4 regions of the Mesorhizobium sp. WSM4904 genome follow, and region 4 is predicted to be linked to each of the others. Evidence: predicted binding sites of a transcription regulator. Region 4 holds the regulator's gene; each other region holds the start of a gene.
What was found. The regulator LexA, encoded in region 4, represses DNA repair genes until DNA is damaged. The targets are predictions, from matches to a motif close to TGTTCNNNNTGTGTTCNG.
Positions count from the first base shown of each region.

Region 1: the regulator LexA is predicted to act here: its motif matches at 2,983-3,000, upstream of QAZ47_RS26850 (sel1 repeat family protein).
Region 2: the regulator LexA is predicted to act here: its motif matches at 2,976-2,993, upstream of QAZ47_RS16630 (UvrD-helicase domain-containing protein).
Region 3: the regulator LexA is predicted to act here: its motif matches at 1,516-1,533, upstream of QAZ47_RS04300 (metallopeptidase family protein).

Region 1 covers NZ_CP121354.1:5,520,548-5,525,674, reverse strand. Annotated here, with positions in the region: gene QAZ47_RS26875 (endonuclease/exonuclease/phosphatase family protein) at 1-22, opposite strand, end outside; gene QAZ47_RS26870 (AMP nucleosidase) at 140-1,600, opposite strand; gene QAZ47_RS26865 (hypothetical protein) at 1,728-1,922, opposite strand; gene QAZ47_RS26860 (hypothetical protein) at 1,955-2,107, opposite strand; gene QAZ47_RS26855 (DUF2147 domain-containing protein) at 2,356-2,697, opposite strand; gene QAZ47_RS26850 (sel1 repeat family protein) at 3,135-3,401, shown strand; gene QAZ47_RS26845 (ABC transporter substrate-binding protein) at 3,773-4,894, shown strand; gene QAZ47_RS26840 (acetyl/propionyl/methylcrotonyl-CoA carboxylase subunit alpha) at 4,997-5,127, opposite strand, start outside.
Region 2 covers NZ_CP121354.1:3,495,433-3,500,559, reverse strand. Annotated here, with positions in the region: gene QAZ47_RS16640 (dienelactone hydrolase family protein) at 1-308, opposite strand, end outside; gene QAZ47_RS16635 (glucose/quinate/shikimate family membrane-bound PQQ-dependent dehydrogenase) at 536-2,854, opposite strand; gene QAZ47_RS16630 (UvrD-helicase domain-containing protein) at 3,034-5,127, shown strand, end outside.
Region 3 covers NZ_CP121354.1:915,651-920,777, reverse strand. Annotated here, with positions in the region: gene QAZ47_RS04310 (CoA ester lyase) at 1-436, shown strand, start outside; gene QAZ47_RS04305 (DUF1737 domain-containing protein) at 466-672, shown strand; gene QAZ47_RS04300 (metallopeptidase family protein) at 935-1,372, opposite strand; gene QAZ47_RS04295 (hypothetical protein) at 1,556-2,623, shown strand; gene QAZ47_RS04290 (DUF6504 family protein) at 2,565-4,043, shown strand; gene QAZ47_RS04285 (error-prone DNA polymerase) at 4,040-5,127, shown strand, end outside.
Region 4 covers NZ_CP121354.1:4,279,649-4,284,775, reverse strand. Annotated here, with positions in the region: gene trpC (indole-3-glycerol phosphate synthase TrpC) at 1-263, shown strand, start outside; gene moaC (cyclic pyranopterin monophosphate synthase MoaC) at 266-760, shown strand; gene glp (gephyrin-like molybdotransferase Glp) at 763-1,968, shown strand; gene lexA (transcriptional repressor LexA) at 2,085-2,819, shown strand; gene QAZ47_RS20515 (ComEC/Rec2 family competence protein) at 2,803-5,127, opposite strand, start outside.

The DNA of each region.
Region 1 (5,127 bases), 1.2 Mb from region 4:
GGAATGCCACCCCAGCCGTCATGTTCGAGCGCGCGCCGCCTGTTGCCATCTCAGTCGTGGTCTGTCGAATGCCGCTGGCAATCTGTTCGGCCTGCTTATCGGCCAAATTGCGGCCTGAGCAGGTGACGGATTGCCTCTGCTACTGGAAGGCCGTCTCGGAAAAACTTCTCAGCTTGCGCGAATGCAGCCGTTCCATCGGCATTTCGGCCAGCTTCTCCATCGCCTTGATGCCGATGGTGAGATGCTGCGCCACCTGCCGCTTGTAGAATTCCGTCGCCATGCCTGGCAGCTTCAACTCGCCATGCAGCGGCTTGTCGGAGACGCACAACAGCGTCCCGTAAGGCACGCGGAAGCGGAAGCCGTTGGCCGCGATCGTCGCCGATTCCATGTCGAGCGCGATGGCGCGGGATTGCGACAGGCGCTGCACCGGTCCGCGCTGGTCGCGCAGCTCCCAGTTGCGGTTGTCGATGGTGGCGACGGTGCCGGTGCGCATGATGCGCTTCAGATCGTAGCCGGAAAGCCCCGTGACTTCGGCCACCGCTTCCTGCAGCGCCACCTGGATTTCGGCCAGCGGCGGGATCGGCACCCAGACCGGCAGGTCGTCGTCCAGCACATGGTCCTCGCGCACATAGGCATGCGCCAGCACATAGTCGCCCAGCGCCTGCGTGTTGCGCAGACCGGCGCAATGGCCGAGCATCACCCAGGCATGCGGCCGAAGCACCGCGATATGGTCGGTGATGGTCTTGGCGTTGGAGGGGCCGACGCCGATATTGACCATGGTGATGCCGCCATGGCGCGGCTTCTTCAGGTGATAGGCCGGCATTTGCGGCAGGCGCTGCGGCGTCGTGCCTTCGCTTGGCGCGCTCGCCCCGGCTTTCGTCACCACATTGCCCGGCTCGACGAACTCGCTGTAGCCGCCACCGCCCTTCTCCATCAGGTCGCGGGCGCGCGCGACGAACTCGTCGATGTAGAACTGGTAATTGGTGAACAGCACGAAATTCTGGAAATGCTGCGGACTGGTCGCCGTGTAGTGCGTCATGCGGTGCAGCGAATAGTCGATGCGCTGCGCGGTGAACGGCGCCAGCGGCCTCGGCTCGCCGAACGCCACCTCGAAGGTGCCGTTGGCAATCTGGTCGTCGGTGCCGTCGAGGTCCGGCACGTCGAACAGGTCGCGGATCGGCCGCTTGATGCGCTCGGCAGCCGTGCCATCGACATAGGTGCCTTCCAGGAAGGCGAAATGCAGCGGGATCGGCGTGGTCGATTCCGATACCGTCACCTGGACGCCGTGATTGCGCATGATGAGCCGAAGCTGCTCGATGAGATAGTTCTCGAACAGCTTCGGCTGGGTGATGGTGGTGGCAAAATGCCCGGGCGTCGGCATATGGCCGTAGGCCTGGCGCGAGTCGATCTGGGAGAACGAGGTCGTGGTGACGCCGATCTGCGGATAGAAGGCCCTGTAGCGCTTGCTCTCGTCTCCGCCGGCGGCGAGCTTGGCGAAGGAATCGCGCAGGAATTTGGTGTTGCGGTCGTAAAGCGCCTCCAGCGCCGCGACCGCCTTCTTGGCGTCGTCGAAACTTTGCCTGCCGAAAGGCTCCGGCATCACGACCGATTCGATTGCTTGGGGGTAGATTCGCTTTTCCATGGCCCAATATAGGGATTTGGAAGAGCGCTTGGGAGGGGGAGGCAGGCGCGAAGCCTGCCCTGCGGCGTATTTTTCTTCGACCGTGTCAGCCGCGCTGCAGGCTGACCAGCAGCACGAAGCCGATGCCTGCCTTCTTCGGCGTCGGCGCCTCGATGACCGAACCGGCGTCGGCGCGCATCATCGGCACCGCCAGCACGGGAGCGGCAAGCAGCACCAGGATGAGCATCGCCCGCGGCAGGAGCCGAAGAGCCTTGAGGGTGGAGGTGGCGATGCGGTTCATGGTGGTCGTTCCGGTTTCGAGTATTGGTCGCTTCAGCGGTCGAAATGGTTCACGCAGTCCAGTCGGCAGGCGTCGGCCATTCCCGATGAGCGGCCCGGACGGTCGGCTTCGGCCACGAGGATGGCGAAGGACATGCCGAACAGGCTCATCAGCAGGCAGACGATGGTGAAGCGGCGGACAAGCATTGGTCTCTCCTTCAATGGTGAGGAGAATGCCCGCATGCCTCTGAACCGGTTCTGAGACCGGTATTCATCTACCGTTCAAATTGGTTGATGAGGCCTTGGTCTGGCTGATGCAAGTCGCCCAAAAGTGCGCACCGGTCTCGGGAAAAGCGACGTGCCTGAGAACAGGCAGCCTGCCGACGCGCTCCGAACGCTCCCAAAAGAAAACGGGGCCCGGCAGGCCCCGTTTTGCATCGTCAGCTGTACGGCGATCAGAGCTTGTGCCAGGTCTGGCTCTTGCAGATCAGCCCGCCGAGCACACAGCCGCTCATCTTGAGCGAGGCGCCGGAAAGCGTCGCCTTGCCGGAGTAGGTCTTGTCGGTTTCCGGGTCGGTTATGGTGCCGGTGTATTTGTTGTCGCCGGCTGCCTTGAATGAGCCGATGGTCTTGCCGGCATATTTGCCGGACTTCAGCGTGATGGAAAACGAGCCACTGCCGGCGATCGCCGCGGTCGAGCCGGCCTGCGTCTTCCAATTGCCTTCGATCGGGTCGGCCCACGCGGCGCCGGCCATGATCAGGGTGGCCGCCAGGGCCAGGCTTACTTTTCGAAACATATCTGTCCTCCTCCCTACAGGTTCCGGCGGGACTCGCTCCGCCTCTCTGTCCCTTACGCAAACGTAAGCTAATCCAGCCGCCGCCAAAACGAAAGCGGTGCCGCCGCGGAAGGTTGCAAGGATTTTGGCCGCCCGGGACCCTGAAAATGAACGGGTGGCGAAAAAGGCTTCGGTTTCCGTGGTTAGCGAAGTCTTGATTCCGGCGCCTGAAATTTTCATCGAATTTAGCGCAAAGAGGCGGAATTGCGCCATTCCTATGCTTAACAGTTTTTCGCGTTTACTTCTTGTTTTAGCTTTGTTTTCTTCAAATTAAGCAAGCCATTTAACGACGGATTCAAGGCGAGCCGTCATCCTCGAAAGCATCGAAAGAGCGGCCCGTCCCGAGGGACTTCAGGGGACAGAAGGAGGCAGCTCTCGGGAGCAGACAGGGGATTGAAATGGCACGTTTTGAAATGCTTGAAGACGGCTTCGGCGCCATGGGGGCAACTGCCCAGGCCGACATTCTTTTCGAACTGGGCATGATGTATGCGACCGGCCGCGACTGCGAGACCGACGTCGTCGCCGCCCACAAATGGTTCAACATCGCCGCGATCAAGGGCTCGGCCCGGGCCGCGGAGCTGCGCTCGGAACTGTCGGCCACGATGTCGAAAGCCGATATCGCCAGGGCGCTGCGCGAAGCACGCGAATGGATGACGATGCACTGATCTTGCGGGGCCAGGAGTCTTCAGGGGACAAGGCCGCGAAAAGACGGCCGGCAAAATAACGAGAAAGAACGCGGCAGGTCAACGAACCAAGCCGTGCGACAAGACAGGGAAGCGAGCGGGTTCAGGCGCGGGGGCGTCGGGGAAGCTCGACTGCAAAAAGCCGCGACCGGCCGGGACAAGGCCGGCGCGGCTTTTTGCATTTCACGATCCTCCTGCTTTCATCGCGGCTTGGCCCAAGCAATCCTCTCAAAAATGAACCAAATCCGGTTGCACTGTCCTCTCGACAGTTCCGGCGAAGGGTGAAATTGTCCCGGCTCTCTGGAAGAAGCGTGGCCGGAAGGGCCGCGCGCAAGTGGAGGAGTTCTATTGTCATGAAAAGATTGGGTATTTTGAGCGCGGCCGCATTGGGCCTGATGATGAGCGCATCGGTTGCCTTCGCCGACGACATCACCATTTCGGTGGTCGGCCCGATGACCGGTCAGCTCGCCACGATCGGCGATCAATTCAAGCAGGGCGCGCAGGCGGCAGCCGCCGCCATCAACGCGGCCGGCGGCGTCAATGGCTCCCAGATAAAGCTCGACATCGAGGACGACCAGTGCGATCCGAAGCAGGCTGTGTCGGTCGCCAACCGCATCGTCGCCAACGGCGTCAAGTTCGTCGACGGCCACGCCTGCTCGGGCTCGAGCATCCCGGCCTCCGCCGTCTATGCCGAGGCCGGCACGCTGATGATGACCCCGGCCTCATCCAACCCGGTGCTGACCGACGCCGCGGCGAAGTCCGGCTGGCCGACGATCATGCGTCTCTACACGCGTGACGACGCCCAGGGCGCCTTCATCGGCCCCTGGATCGCCAAGAAATATGCCGGCAAGAACATCGTCATCCTGCACGACAAGAGCGCCTACGGTCAGGGCGTTGCCGATGCCGTGAAGGCGACGATGAACGCCGGCGGACTCAAGGAGGTCGACTACGAAGGCATCAATGCCGGCGAGAAGGACTATTCGGCTCTGGTCACCAAGCTGAAGGAGCTCAAGGCCGACGTCGTCTATTTCGGCGGCTATCACCCGGAAGCCGGCCTCATCCTGCGCCAGTCGGCCGAGCAGAACGTCAAGTTCCAGCTCATCATGCCGGACTCGATCGCCTCGCCGGAATTCTGGCAGGTCGCCGGTCCGGCCGGTGAAGGCACCATGTTCGTCTTCCCGTCGGACCCGCAGGCCAAGCCGGAAGCGAAGGACGCGGTCGCCAAGATCAAGGCCGGCGGCTTCACCCCGGAAGGCTTCACGCTGTTCTCCTATGCGGTGATCCAGGCCGTCGCCGAAGGCATCAAGCGCGCCGGCACCGACGATCCGGGCAAGGTCGCTGAGGCGCTGAAGGACGGCAAGCCGATCAGCACCGTGGTCGGCGACGTCATCTTCGACGAGAAGGGCGATCTGAAGAACGCCAGCTATGACATCAACCAGTGGCACGACGGCAAATACGCGCCGATCAAGCCGTAATCGCTTCTGCATACGGACGGAGATGGCCGGGTACATCCCGGCCATTTCTTTTGGCGGATTGGAATTGCTGACCGACGCTGGCGCTGTCCCGCCGTCCCCGCCTCAGCCTTGGGCGTCCTCGACAAACCGCACCAGCACCGTGCCGTCGCTCACCTGCGCGCCCTCGGCCGCGATCTCGGCGACCACCCCGTCGTGCGGGGCGGCGATGGTGTGCTCCATCTTCATCGCCTCGA
Region 2 (5,127 bases), 780 kb from region 4:
ACGACGATGACGGTTCCCATCTTGCCGGACTGACCGGCCGGCTTGACCAGATAGCCCTTCATCTCGCCGCTGCTGCCGGGATAGGTGATGTCCTCGCCCTTCACGCGCGGATCGTCCTCGGCGACGATCGCCGCCTGGGCCGAATTCGCCGCCAGCATCGGCGCGATCGCGGCGGCCGCCGCGCCCGATCCGGCGAGCCTTGTCAGGCGCTCCATGAAGCGCCGCCGGTCAAGCGTCAGATGCGTGTACTCGTCATAGGCATCGATCATCGCCTGGGTGATCACGGGCTTGGCGACAGGTTCGGTCATGGCTCTCCCTCGACGGCTGTTTGATGCGCAAGATAGGGTTGAAGCTCGCAGGGTCCAGTCACGGACCAGTGACCGTTTGGCCGGACCGTTCGCTCATTGGCAACGCGCCCCGCCGGGCTGTGATGCCTGTCATGTCGCATCATCGCATTTTGGCCGAAGCAGCCGCCGGCCCGGATCTCGCCAACCAGGTGCCCTGCCCGAGGAGCTGTCTCGGACTCTAAGGCTGCCTATTTCGGCAGCGTGTAGGCCATCACATAATCGCCCGGCTTGGTGCCGACCGAGCCGTGGCCGCCGGCGACGATGACCACGAACTGGCGGCCGTCGGCGACCGTGTAGGTCATCGGTGTCGACTGCCCGCCGGCCGGCAGCCTCGCCTGCCAGAGCTGCCTGCCGGTGGTGAGATCGTAGGCGCGCAGATAATCGTCGACCGCCGCGCCCAGGAAGGCAACGCCGCCGGCGGTGATCATCGGCCCGCCGATGCCCGGAACGCCGACCTTGAACGGCAGGGGCAGCGGCGTCATGTCGTAGACGGTGCCGTTGCGATGCCTGTAGGCGATCTGGCCGGTCCTGAGGTCGACGCCGGCGACATAGCCCCAGGGCGGCGCCTGGCAAGGGATGCCGAGCGGCGACAGGAACGGTTTCAGCACCACCGCGTAAGGCGCGCCCTCGTTGCGGTTGAGCCCTTGCTCGCTGCCTTTCGTGGCATCGCCCGGCGGCGGCACGTCCGCGCGCGGAATGAGCGTCGATGTGAAGGCGAGATAGGTCGGCATGCCGAACATCACCTGCCGCACCGGGTCGACCGCGACGCCGCCCCAATTGAAGACGCCGAAATTGCCGGGATAGATCAGCGAGCCCTGCAGCGAGGGCGGCGTGTAGCGTCCCTCGTAGCGCAATTTCCTGAGCGCGATCCGGCATGCCAGCTGGTCGAACATGGTGATGCCCCACATGTCCGCGCCGGTCAGCCGCTTGGGATTGAACGAAAGCCCCGATTCCGGCTGTGTCGGCGAGGCATGGTCGCCTTCGATCGCGCCGCCCGGCGCCGGCATCTCCTTCACAGGGATGATCGGTTCGCCGGTGCTCCGGTCGAGCACATAGAGGTCGCCCTGCTTGGTCGGCACGACCAGCGCCGGCACGACCGTGCCGTTGACCGAGGTGATGTCGACCAGCGTCGGCTGGGCCGGCACGTCCATGTCCCACAGATCGTGATGCACCAGTTGCCGAACCCAGCGCAATTTTCCGCTGTTGAGGTCGAGCGCGGTGATCGAGGAGGAGAATTTTTCGGTATTGGCGCTGCGGCCCATGCCAAGCTGGTCCGGTGTCTGGTTGCCGAGCGGCAGGTAGAGCAGGCCGAGCTTCTCGTCGGCGCTCGCCGTCGACCACATGTTGGGCGAGTTGTTCGTGTATTTCTGCTCCGCCGGCAGCGGCGCCGTCTGGTCCGGATTGCCGGAGTCCCAGTTCCACAGAAGGGCACCCGTACCGACATCGTAGGCGCGGATGACGCCCGATGGCTCCTCGGTCGAATAATTGTCGTTGACCGCGCCGCCGACGATGATCTTGCCGGCGACGATCAGCGGCGCCGAGGTCGAATAATAATAGCCCGACTTCGGATAGGGCATGTTGGCCATGAGATTGAGCGTGCCGCTTTCGGCGAAGGACGAACACACCTGGCCGCTGGCGGCATCGAGCGCGATAAGCCTGGCATCGGAGGTCGGCAGATAGATGCGCCCAGCACAAGGCTGCCCGGCCGCGATCTTCGGGTCGGCATAGTAGGACACGCCGCGGCAGGTCTGGTGCTGGCGGTTGGGATCGAGCTTGACCTTCGGATCGTAGCGCCACTTCTCCTTGCCGGTCGCGGCATCGATGGCGATGGCGAAATTGTGCGGCGTGCAGATGAACAGCGCGTCGCCCACCTTCAGTGGCGTCACCTGATAGGTCGTCTCGCCGATGTCGTCGGGGCCTTTGACGTCGCCGGTGCGGTAGGTCCAGGCGGGCTGGAGCTTGGCGACATTGTCCGGCGTGATCTGATCGAGCGGCGAATAACGTTGGCCGAATGGCGTGCGGCCGTAGAAATGCCATTCGCCGGCCGGCATGTCGCCGCCGAGATTGGCCGTCGGCGTTACTTTGTCGGTGTCGAGCATGCCGCCGATGTCGGTGGCGTCGGTGGTCATCGAATAGCCGGCCACCGCAAGCGAGGCGAGCACCGCCAGGATGAGAGGGGCGCGCCCGTCCGGACCGGCGAACCCTCGCCTTGCCCATGGCGTCAGCAGCCACAGCGCGACGAGAACGATGATGCCGCCGCGCGGACCGAGCTGCCACCAGTCGAAGCCGATTTCCCATACCGCCCAGCACAGCGAGGCGAGCACGATCGCCGCATAGAGCCAGAGCCCTGTCGATCTGCGGCGAAAAACGAGCCAGGCGGTGATCAGGAAAGCGAGACCGGCAATCGCATAGTACCAGCTGCCGCCCAGCGAAACCAACCAGATGCCGCCGCCGCCGAGAACCAAACCGATAAGGAAGAGGACGAGGGAGGTGATGGTGACAGCCAAGACGGTGCTCCTTCGACTGTTGCGCTTGCGCGCCTTCCAGGCGACGGCACGCCGCCCTTGCCCTGCCGGCAGCTTTCCCCTGCCCGCTCCGGCTGTCAAGTTGGTCGGCGGCACGCGAAAATAGAACAAAACGTAGACAGTTCTGGTCTTTCGCTCCCGAATCACTACATTCGGGAGCGATGTCGGGCTTTTCCGAAGACATGCCTTTTTTCGATGAACCGAATGCGCGGCCCGCGGCCCCGTCCGGCATTGCTGCGCGCGCCATGGCCGCGCGCAGCGCGCAGAGCCGTGCGCCCGATTATCTCAACGGCCTCAATCCCGAGCAGCGGCTAGCCGTCGAAACAACGGAGGGGCCGGTTCTGGTGCTGGCCGGCGCTGGCACCGGCAAGACGCGGGTCCTGACCACGCGCATCGCCCACATCCTTGCCACCGGCAGGGCCTTCCCGTCGCAGATTCTCGCCGTCACCTTCACCAACAAGGCCGCGCGCGAGATGAAGCAGCGCATCGGCTTCCTGATCGGCGAGGAGAATGTCGAGGGCATGCCCTGGCTCGGCACCTTCCACTCCATCGGCGTCAAGCTTTTGCGCCGCCATGCCGAGCTTGCCGGGCTGAAATCCGATTTCACCATCCTCGACACCGACGACGTGGTGCGGCTGATCAAGCAGCTCATCCAGGCCGAGGGGCTGGACGACAAGCGCTGGCCGGCCAAGCAGTTCGCCCAGATGATCGACAATTGGAAGAACAAGGGCCTCGGTCCCGACGAGATTCCGGAAGGCGATGCGCGCAGCTTCGGCAACGGCAAGGGCCGCCAGCTCTACAAGGCCTATCAGGAGCGGCTGCAGACACTGAATTCCTGCGATTTCGGCGACCTGCTCTATCATCCGATCCGCATCTTCCGCGCCTATCCGGACGTGCTGAAGGATTATCACCGCAAGTTCAAATACATCCTGGTCGACGAGTACCAGGACACCAACACCGCGCAATACATGTGGCTGCGCTTGTTGGCGCAGCGGCCAAACGCCGGACGTTCGCCGTCGGCCGAAGGCCGCAAGCCCGACCGGGCGTCGGCCGGTCAGGCCGCCCCCGCGGAGGCCAGCGAGAGAAGCGAGCGCGCGGCCGTGAGCGAAAACAAAGTAAACATCTGCTGCGTCGGCGACGACGACCAGTCGATCTATGGCTGGCGCGGCGCCGAGGTCGACAACATCCTGCGCTTCGACAAGGATTTTCCGGGCGCGACCATCATCAGGCTGGAGCGCAACTACCGTTCCACCGCGCATATCCTGGGCGCCGCCTCGCACCTCATCGCCCACAATGAGGGCCGCTTCGGCAAGACGCTGTTCACCGACCGCGACGATCCCGAGGACGATAAGGTGCATGTCCATGCCGCCTGGGACTCGGAGGAAGAGGCTAGAGCCATCGGCGAGGCGATCGAGGCCTATCAGCGGCAGAAGCACAACCTCAACGACATGGCGATCCTGGTGCGCGCCTCCTTCCAGATGCGCTCCTTCGAAGACCGCTTCATCACGCTGGGCTTGAACTACCGCGTCATCGGCGGCCCGCGTTTCTACGAGCGGCTGGAAATCCGCGATGCGCTGGCTTTCTTCCGCGTCGTCGCCAACAGCGGCGACGACCTCGCTTTCGAGCGCATCGTCAACGTGCCGAAGCGCGGCCTTGGCGAAGCGACCATTCGCCAGATCCACGACACGGCGCGCGCCATGCGCACCCCGATGCTGGAGGCCGCGGCGACGCTCGCCGAAAGCGACGAGCTGAAGCCGAAGCCGCGTGCAGCACTTCGCGAGGTCGCGGCCAATTTCGAGCGCTGGCAGAAGGCGCTGGAGACCACGCCCCACACCGAGCTCGCCGAGACCATCCTGGAGGAAAGCGGCTACACCGACATGTGGAAGAACGACCGTTCGGCGGAAGCGCCCGGGCGGCTGGAGAACCTCAAGGAACTGATCCGCTCCATGGAGGAGTATGAATCGCTGCGTTCCTTCCTCGAGCATGTCGCGCTGGTCATGGAGGCCGAGCAAGGCGAGTCGCTCGATGCGGTCTCGATCATGACGCTGCACTCGGCCAAGGGTCTCGAATTCGAGACCGTTTTCCTGCCCGGCTGGGAGGAAGGCCTCTTTCCCCACCAGCGCGCGCTGGACGAAGGCGGCCGGTCGGGCCTGGAGGAGGAACGCCGCCTTGCCTATGTCGGCCTGACGCGCGCCAAGAAGAACCTGCATATCTGGTTCGTCTCCAACCGTCTGATCCACGGGCTGTGGCAATCG
Region 3 (5,127 bases), 3.3 Mb from region 4:
GAGGCTCGCTTGTTTCGTTGCCGGAACGAACGATCTGGTGAAGGCGACCGGCATTCTCGCCACGCCCGACCGGCGTTACCTCATGCCGTGGCTGCTGCAGCTGGTGCTTGCTGCTCGTGCCGGCGGCCTCGACGTGATCGACGGCGTCGCCAATGATTTTCGCGACCTCGACGGTTTTGCCCACGAATGCGCCGAGGCGGCCGCCATGGGCTTCGACGGCAAATCGTTGATCCACCCCGAGCAGATCGAGCCGGCGAACCGCGCCTTTTCGCCGGCGCCGGAGACGCTGGCCAGGGCGCGCGCGATCAGGGACGCGTTCGCGCGGCCTGAAAATGCCGGCAAGGGCGTCATCGCGCTGGACGGCCGCATGGTCGAGCGGCTGCATCTGGCCGAGGCCGAGAAACTTCTGGCGAAGGCCGCAATCATCGGCGCATGATGCGCGGATATTCACGACAGGGTCGAAAAATGAAGCTCTACCGCTTTCTGTCCGGTCCGGACGATTCCACTTTCTGCCACAAGGTGACGGCGGCCCTGAACAAGGGCTGGCACCTGTTTGGCTCGCCGACCTATGGCTTTGACCAGGAAAGCAAGATGATGCGCTGCGGCCAGGCGGTGGTGAAGGATGTCGAGGGTCAGGAATACGGACCCGACACCAAGCTCAGCGATTGGTAGGGTAGAAAGGGCGGCGCCCCTAGGACTTCGTCATCCTAGGGCGGAGCGACGCGAAGCGGAGCGCAGACCCTAGGATCCATGCCGTTACCTGAGCCGAAAAGTGCGACGCTGCAGAACTTGTGTCCTCTCGCTGAAAGGCAGCGCGGCTTCTGAACCGCTGCAACGCTCGCATGTCACGGCATGGATCCTAGGGTCTACGCGCGTCGCTTCGCTCCTTGCTCCGCCCTAGGATGACGAGTTGCCTGGGATGGCGATGTGGTTCTCACCCCGCCGCCGCTTGCTCGGCCGCTTCCTCTATCCGCTCCATGTCGTCGTCCGAGAGGCCGAAATGGTGGCCGATCTCGTGGATCAGCACATGGGTGACGATGTCGCCCAGCGTCTCGTCGTTCTCGGCCCAGTAGTCGAGGATGGCGCGGCGATAGAGCGTGACGCGGTTCGGTCCCTCGCCGGTCTGCGGGTTCCAGCGCTCGGCGATGCCGCGCCCCTCGAACAGGCCGAGCAGGTCGAAGGGCGTCTCCAGCGACAGGTCGTCCATGATCTCGTCGGTCGGGAAGTCGGCGATCTGGATGACGATCTCGCCGGTGAGCTGGCGGAACTCCTCCGGCAGATGGGCATAGGCCTCCAGCGCCAGAAGCTCCATTTCGTCCATCGATGGCGAGAGCTGGTCGTGCCAGGTGCGGGTCTTGTAGATGCGGGCCATGAAGTTTCCTTTGATCCCGGCATATAGGCTTTCGCGCCGATAGAGGCAAATAAGCCGGCCGGCGGGTCATTCCCAGGGCAAAGGCTGAAGGAATAAATTCCTTGCGACTCCGCTTGACTCTTCCGAGGCCCTCTGGAATCTATAAGAACATAACAGGAACAATTGCTGCCGGAAGTGAACGTCATGGCGATGAGCGCCGTGGCGCGGGACACTGTTTTTGCCCTGCGCCGCCAGATCGCGAAGATCGAGGGAACGCTGCCCGAGCGCCTGGAAGCGCCGGTGCCTGGCGCGCCCCGAACAATTTCAGGGCGAGCAATTCCAGGAAAAGTGCGAAGCGGTCTTCCGTCCGGAATTGCGGAACCCACAGGCTCGGGCGTCACCATCGTTCGGCGCGGCCTTGCCGTGGCCTCGCCGGATGCCTTCCTGCACACCGGCATCGAACGCCTCGATACCGCCCTCGGCGGCGGCCTGCCCAAGGCGGCGCTCAGTGAAATCCATGGGTTGGAAACCCGCGATGCCGGCACTGTTGCCGGCTTCGCGCTCTCGCTCGCCAGCCTGATCCTCAAGCAGAAACAGGGCCTGCCGGTCCTCTGGATCGGCACGGCGGAGATTTTCCGCGAGGCCGGCTTTCCCTATGCCAGGGGGCTTCACGCCCTCTTCGGCATCGAGCCGGAACAATTGCTGTTTTCCGAAGCGCCGAAACTTCTCGACGCGCTGTGGATCGCCGAGGAAGCCGCCCGCATGACGGCCTTCGCCGCAGTCATCCTGGAGATCCGCGGCAGCTCGCGGCTTCTCGACCTTACCGCGACGCGCCGCCTGCACGCCCGCGCCCAAGCCGCCGGCCGCCCGGTGCTGCTGCTGCGCCAGGCCGGCGAGGCCGAACCGACGGCGGCACCGGTGCGCCTCATCGTTTCGGCGGCGCCGGCGGCGAGCCGCGAGACGCTCGCCGGCCCGCTCGCCGGCTCGATCGGCCGCCCCGCCTTCACCGTCGATATCGGCAAGAGCCGCACGGCCCTGCCCGGACAATTCACACTGGAGTGGAACCCCGATGAGCACGCTTTTGCCGAAAGAACAGAGAATTCTGTCGCTGTGGTTCCCGTACCTTTGCGCGGAACGGATCCTGCGCCAGCGTCTGGGGCGGTCCTGGCGTTCCCGCCCGTCGCATCACCTGCCGCCATCTCACCCACCGCTGGTGATCAGCCATCGCGACAGCAACGCCCAGCGCATCGCAGCCCTCGACGAACGGGCTGAGGCGCTCAAATTGAAGCGCGGCATGGGCATTGCCGATGCGCGCGCCATGCACCCTTCGATCGACGTGGTGGAGGCCGACCCGGAAGCCGACCGCCGCCTGCTCGAAGGCCTCGCCGACTGGTGCGACCGCTACACGCCGCTGGTGGCGATCGACGGCGAGGACGGGCTGTTCCTCGACGTCACCGGCTGCACGCATCTGTTCGGCGGCGAGCGCGCCATGCAGGACGAGATCCTCACCCGTTTCTTCGAGCAGGGTTTCGATGTCCGCGCTGGCCTCGCCTCGACGCCGGGCGCCGCCTGGGCGGCGGCGCGCTTCCATGGCGACCGCATCGTGGCCTTCGGCGAGGAGGAGGCGCTTCTGGCACCCTTGCCGCTTTCGGCGCTGCGCATCGCGCCGGAAACCCGCATCAGCCTGGAAAGCGTCGGCCTGCGCACGGCGGGCGCGGTGATGGCAGCACCCCGCGCGCCGCTCGCCCGCCGCTTCGGCGCCACCTTGCTTTTGCGTCTCGACCAGGCGCTCGGCCGCCTCGACGAGGCCGTGTCGCCGCGCCTTCCGGTGGCGCCGCTCTCGGTCGAGCGCCACCTTGCCGAGCCGATCATGCTCACCGACGACATCGAACGGCTGGTGAGCCGGCTTGCCGTCGCTCTGAAGGCCGACCTCGAACGCCGCGGCGAGGGCGCGAGGGCGCTCGCCCTTCTTCTCTTCCGCGTCGACGGCGCCGTCAGCCGCATCGCGGTCGGCACCTCGCGCCCGATGCGCGAGCCGCAGCTGATCCGCAAACTGTTCCACGAACGGCTGACCGCGCTGGAACAGAACATCGACGCCGGCTTCGGCTTCGACCTCGTGCGGCTGTCGGTGCTTTCGGTCGCCGCCTTCGACATGCTGCAGGGCGACCTTGCCGGCGAGACGAGCGACGACGACGCCGACATCGCCTTGTTCGCCGACCGCATCCGCGCCCGCCTCGGCGAGGCCGCCGTGCTGAAGCCGGTCGTCGTCGAAAGCCATCTGCCGGAGCGCGCCGTCGCGGTAGTTCCCTTCGCGGAAGCGCCGCGAAGGCGCATGCCGCCGAAACAATCCGACCGCGCCGCGCCGCCGATGACCATCTACCCGCCGGAGCGGCCGGTGCGGCTGTTCCGATCGCCCGAGCCGATCGAGGTGCCGGCGACCGAAATCCCGGAAGGGCCGCCGATGAACTTCCGCTGGCGGCGCGCGCTTTACCGCGTCGCCCGCGCCGAAGGGCCGGAGCGCATTGCCGCGGAATGGTGGCGGCAGCTGCCCGGCGAGGAAGAGGCGCCGACCCGCGACTATTACCGCATCGAGGACAGCGAGGGGCGTCGTTACTGGCTCTACCGCCAGGGCCTCTACGGCAGCGCCCCGCAAGCCGCGCCGCGCTGGTTCATGCATGGGGTCTTCGCATGAACGCGCTGACCGTCATCCCCTATGCCGAGTTCGGCATCCAGTCGAACTTTTCCTTCCTGCGCGGCGCCTCCAAGCCCGAGGAGCTGGTGGTGACGGCGAAATTCTATGGTTTTTCATCGATCGGCCTTGCCGACAGGAACACCGTCGCCGGCGTCGTGCGCGCCTGGCAGCAGGCCAAGGTCGAGAAGCTGGCCTATCACCCCGGCTGCCGCCTGGTTTTCCGCGACGGCACGCCGGACATTCTCGCCTATCCCCGCGACCGCAAGGGTTGGGGCCATCTCTGCCGCATGCTGACGCAAGCCAATCTGCGCGACGAGAACGAGAAGGGCGCGACGCTGCTTGAATTGAGCGACCTGCTCGAATGGGGCGATCTGATGTCGCTGGCGATCCTGCCCGACCTGTCCGAAGGCGCGAAAGACAATCTGGCGCTCATTAGCCGGCTCAAGGATCGTTTCGGCGCCGCACTCCGGCTGGCCGTGGCGCCGGACTATGGCGGCAACGACCGCTTCCGCATCGAGCAGGCGGCGGCGATGTCCGACCATGCCGGCCTCCCGCTGATGGCGACCAACGACGTGCTCTACCACGCCGCCGATCGCCGGCCGCTGCAGGACGTGCTGACCGCGATCCGCCTCAACACGCCGGTTTCCGAGGTCGGGCTGGAGCTGACCGCCAATGCCGAGCGCCATCTGAAGCCGCCGCTGGAGATGGCGCGTCTGTTCCGCCGGCATCCCCAGGCGCTGGCGGAGACGCTGCGCTTCGCCGACGAATTGACCTTCTCGCTCAGCGACCTCGAATACAACTATCCGGACGAGCCGACCGAATCCGGCCTGGGGCCGCAAGCCGAGCTCGAGCGTTTGGCGCGCGAAGGGGCGGCCGTGCGCTATCCGGCCGGCGTCCCCGAAAATGTGCTGCAGCGCATCGACAGCGAGCTCGCTTTGATCGAGCGCTTGAACTATGCACGCTATTTCCTGACCGTCTACGACATCGTCAAATTCGCCCGCAGCAAGGGAATCCTTTGCCAGGGCCGCGGCTCGGCCGCCAATTCGATCATCTGCTTCTGCATCGGCATCACCGAAGTCGGCCC
Region 4 (5,127 bases):
CGTCGCGGCTGATCGGCATCAACAACCGCGATCTGAGGACCTTCGAGACCAGCCTCGACATTTCCGAGCGGCTTGCAGCGATGGTGCCGGCCGGTCGGCTGCTCGTCAGCGAAAGCGGCATCTTCACTCATCAGGATTGCCGCCGGCTGGAGAAGAGCGGGATCGGTACCTTCCTCGTCGGCGAGAGCCTGATGCGGCAGGCCGATGTGGCTGCCGCGACCGAGCTTCTGCTGACGGGCAAGGCGCCGGCCGAGGCCCTTTGAGGATGCCTGCCCTCACCCATCTCGGCGCCAAGGGCGAAGCCAACATGGTCGATGTCGGCGACAAGGCCGAGACGACACGCACGGCGATCGCCGAGGGCTTCGTCTCGATGCGAGCGGAAACGCTGGAGATGATCCTGGCCGGCGACGCCAAGAAGGGCGACGTGCTGGGCACGGCGCGCATCGCCGGCATCATGGCGGCCAAGAAGACGCATGAGCTCGTCCCGCTCTGCCATCCGCTGCTCCTGACCAAGGTCGCCGTCGATATCGAGCCCGACCGCGCCCTCCCCGGCCTGAAGGTCACTGCGCTTGCCCGCGTCACCGGCAAGACCGGCGTGGAGATGGAGGCGCTGACTGCGGCGTCGATCGCCTGCCTCACCATCTACGACATGGCCAAGGCGGCGGACCGCGCCATGGTTATCTCCGGCATCAGGCTGGTCGAGAAGACCGGCGGCAAGTCGGGCGACTACAAGTCCGTCAAATCCGGGGCGAGTTCCTGACGATGGCGCTGGTTCCGGTCGCCGAAGCGCTCGAGCGCTTGTTGGATGGCGCAACCGCAATGCCGGGCGAAAACGTGCCGCTGGCCGATGCGGCCGGCCGGGTGCTCGCCGAACCGGTGGTGGCGCTGCGCACCCAGCCGCCCTTCAACGCTTCGGCCATGGACGGCTATGCCGCCCGCGCTGTCGACGTGACCTCCGTGCCGGCGCGGCTTTCCGTGATCGGCGTGGCGCCCGCCGGGCGCGGTTTTATCGGCTCCGTCGGCAAGGGTAAGGCGGTGCGCATCTTCACCGGCGCACCGCTACCTGAAGGCGCCGACACCGTCGTCATCCAGGAAAATGTTCGCGACCTCGGCGGCGGCCGCATCGAAGTGACCGAGCCGACGGCGGAAGCTCGCAACGTCCGTCGCCGTGGGCTCGACTTCGGCCAGGGTGATGTAGTTCTAGAAAAAGGCCGCCTGCTCGATCCGGCAGCGCTATCGCTGGCGGCCTCCGCCAATCATCCGAGCCTCAACGTGGTGCGTCGGCCGATTGTGGCCATCATCGCCACGGGCGACGAGTTGCTGCCGCCCGGAAGCACGCTCGGCCCCGACCAGATCATCTCGTCCAACGCCTATGGCGTAGCGGCGACGGCGCAATCGGTCGGTGCCCGCGCTCTCGACCTCGGTATCGCCGCCGACCGGCAGGATGCGATTTCGGCGCTGGTCAAGAAAGCGGTCGCGGTCGGCGCCGATGTCATCGTCACCCTCGGCGGCGCCTCGGTCGGTGATCATGATTTGATCCACGACGTGCTGACCGGCGAAGGCATGCAGCTCGATTTCTGGAAGATCGCCATGCGCCCCGGCAAGCCGCTGATGTTTGGCCGGCTTGGCAAAATCCGCTGCATCGGCCTGCCCGGCAATCCGGTGGCGAGTCTTGTCTGCTCGCAATTGTTCCTGAAGCCGCTCCTGGCGCGTCTTGGCGGCCGCAGCTACCGCCAGGATATCCGGACCGCGCGGTTGGCTTCCGCGATGCACGCCAACGATCTCAGGCAGGACTATGTGCGGGCAGTCGTACGTGAGGATGCCGGACAGTTGATCGCGACACCGTTCAGCATCCAGGATTCCTCCATGCTGAGGATGCTCGCCGACGCCAACGGCCTGATCGTGCGCGAGCCCTTCGCCCCGGCTGCGGAAGCCGGCGACGAATGCAGCGTTCTGATGTTACGCTGAACAAAACGTCAACAGATTCACTAAACTTTAAACGGTTGCGGAACACAACTGGAACAGATAGTGTTTGTTCTGGGTTTGTTTTTCTGATTCTGGTTCCAAAACCCATGGGGGCCGCCATGCTGACGCGCAAACAACATGAACTGCTGATGTTCATCCATGAACGGCTCAAGGAAAGCGGCATTCCGCCGTCTTTCGACGAGATGAAGGAAGCGCTCGACCTCGCTTCGAAGTCGGGCATCCACCGTTTGATCACGGCACTGGAGGAGCGCGGCTTTATTCGCCGGCTGCCGAACCGCGCACGCGCTCTTGAGGTGCTGCGCCTGCCCGATTCGATCGCGCCCGGCCTGAATGCGGCGAGAAAATTCTCGCCGAGCGTCATCCAAGGCGGTCAAGGCAATCTCGGCCGGCAGATCAAGCCAGCGGCGCCCTCCCGCACACCGACGCCCAGCAATGACGACGACGCCGTTTCGGCCGTGTCCATCCCGGTGATGGGTCGCATTGCCGCCGGTGTGCCGATCGACGCCATCCAGCACCAGACGCATTCGATCACAGTTCCGCCGGACATGATCGCAGGCGGCGAGCACTACGCGCTTGAGGTCAAGGGCGATTCGATGATCGAAGCCGGCATCTTCGACGGCGACACGGTGATCATCCGCAATGCTAACACAGCGAGCCCGGGCGAGATCGTGGTGGCGCTGGTGGACGACGAGGAAGCGACGCTGAAACGCTTCCGCCGCAAGGGCGCCTCGATTGCGCTCGAGGCCGCCAACCCGGCCTATGAGACCCGCATCTTCGGACCGGACAGGGTCAAGGTGCAGGGCAAGCTGGTCGGGCTCATTCGTCGCTACTGAGTGGCGGCGGCTTGGTCTGTGGCTTCTCAGGCCGCTCGTATGGCGCTAGCCCCCTCGCCTCGCGCGAGTAGCGCCGCTGTTCGTGCCAGGGGCGATAGGGCTTTTCGACGGCGTATTGAATGGCGGCTCGCGCCGTTGCCGACTGTGGGTCGAAGTAGACGGCGGCGCTGCCGTCGCGCGCAAGCTGCCGCTTGGTGACGACGAGGATGCGTGGATCGCGGCAAGGGTTGTAGGCCGTGGCGTCGTTGATGACGATGAGGTCGGCGAAGCCGCAGGCCGGCCTGGCGCTATCGCGGTTTTCCGCCAAGGCGACGATTGCACCGGACGGATGCCGGCCAATGCAGAGATCGCCAGTGCAGTAAAAGGGGGATCCCGCCGGCAGGTCGACCGGGTCGGCGATGTCGAATGCGCCTTTCGCGAATGTTTCCGGCGGCACGATCGTTTCGGCCCTCAGCGCACGTTTCCAATTGTCGGTGGTGAACTCGTTGGAGCGGGCGCGATTGACGGCGAGCTCGCCACCGCCGATCGGCATCGCCACCAGATGCGCGTCCTCGGAGATCAGCAGGTCCGGCGTGCGCACTTGCGGGACCGCCAGTAGTGCGGCCAGCGCGAAGGGCACTGCCGCCAGCCTGAGCCAGGTGGTGGCCATGGTTGCTATCACCAGCGCGATTGTCGCGAGCAGCACCGACTGGATCGAGATCAGCCCCACGGCATCGACCGGCGACCGCTCCGAAATCCAGGCCGAAATCGCGATCATCGCCGTCAGGCCCTTGCCCATCAAATAGAGGAAAGGTCCGTCGAAGCCGAACGGCATCATGACCGCGCTGGCGACGGCAAGGAACATCACGACGGTGACGATCGGCATGATCGCCAGATTGGCCAGCAGGCTGAGCGGCGAGACGCGCTGGAAGTGCCAGATGGCAAACAGCGCCGTAGCGCTTCCGGCAATGATAGACGTTATGGCGGCGCCGCCCGCTCCGACCGCAAGCTTGTGCGACAGGAACCGCAGGAACGACCGCTTCGCCGGCGGCGCTTTCGACTTGCCGGCGCGGTAGTCGGCCCATCCGGCATAGGCGCCGACAAGGGCCGCGGTCGCGGCGAACGACATCTGGAAGCTCGGACCAACCACTTCGTGCGGTGACACCATGATGACGGCAATGGCCGAAATCGCCAGGTTGCGCATCGTCAACGCCGCACGGTCGAAGAGCACGGCGACCAGCATGACGGCGAGCATGATGAAGCTTCGTTCGGCGGCGACCACCACGCCGGAGATGACGAGGTAAGCAGCGATCGACACCAGCGCGACCGCTGCGGCATATTTCTTCACCGGCCGGCGTGACGAGAAATCCGGAAGCAGCGCGAAGACGCCGCGCAGCAAAAGCATGACCGTGCCGGCGACCAGCGCCATGTGCAGCCCGGAAATCGAGATGATGTGGTAGATGCCGGTCCGCCGCATCGCCTCGTTGATGTCCTCGGGAATGCCCGCGCGAACGCCGACGATCAGCGCCGCGGCAATCTCGCCTTCGGGTCCGCCGACGGTGCTTCTGATGTGATCGGCAATCGTCTCGCGCGCATTCTCGATCGCCCAGGCGATGCTCGCCTGGGCGGGAGGGTCGCTTGCCGGAATGACTTTCGGATCGCCGAGGAAAAATCCACTGGCACCGATGCCGGAGAAATAGCTGTCGAAGGAAAAATCATAACTTTCGGGGCGAACCGGTCCGGTCGGCGGCAGGAGCCGTGCATAGCCCGTCACCAGCGATCCAGCCTTGACGTTAGGCGGAATCCCGCGCGCCGAGAGCCTGACGCGATCCGGCGCGTAGCGCAGTTTTGGCTGCGCGGTCGAGACGAGGTCGATGGTCAGCCGCACCCGGCCATTGGCCATCTCCTCGGCGACGACAACGCGACCCGTCAGCCGCGTCTGTATCTCGGAGCCGAGCATCGGCGTTGCGGCCCGCCATGTCTCGACCTTCGCGGCGACAAAGCCCAGCGCGCAAAACAGCGCCGCCATGAAGATAAGATGCGTCTTCGGCCAAGAGCGGGAAACCGCCGCGCAGACGGCCATCAGCGCCACCGCCGCCAGCGGCCGGTAGAGATCCGGCTCGCTGTTCAAGGAGAAATAGAGGATTACGCCGGCGGCAAGGAACACCGGCACCAGCAGGAAACCAACGCCGCGGTCGAGTTCGGTGGTGGCGGCTTCGGCGACGCTTCGGCGAAGCACGGAAAAAGAGGTACGGCGGAACTGCCTGCGGATCCGATCGATAGTCGCCGGCTGAAGCGGCTGCAGCGAGGCATCACCGCCCGGCGGCAA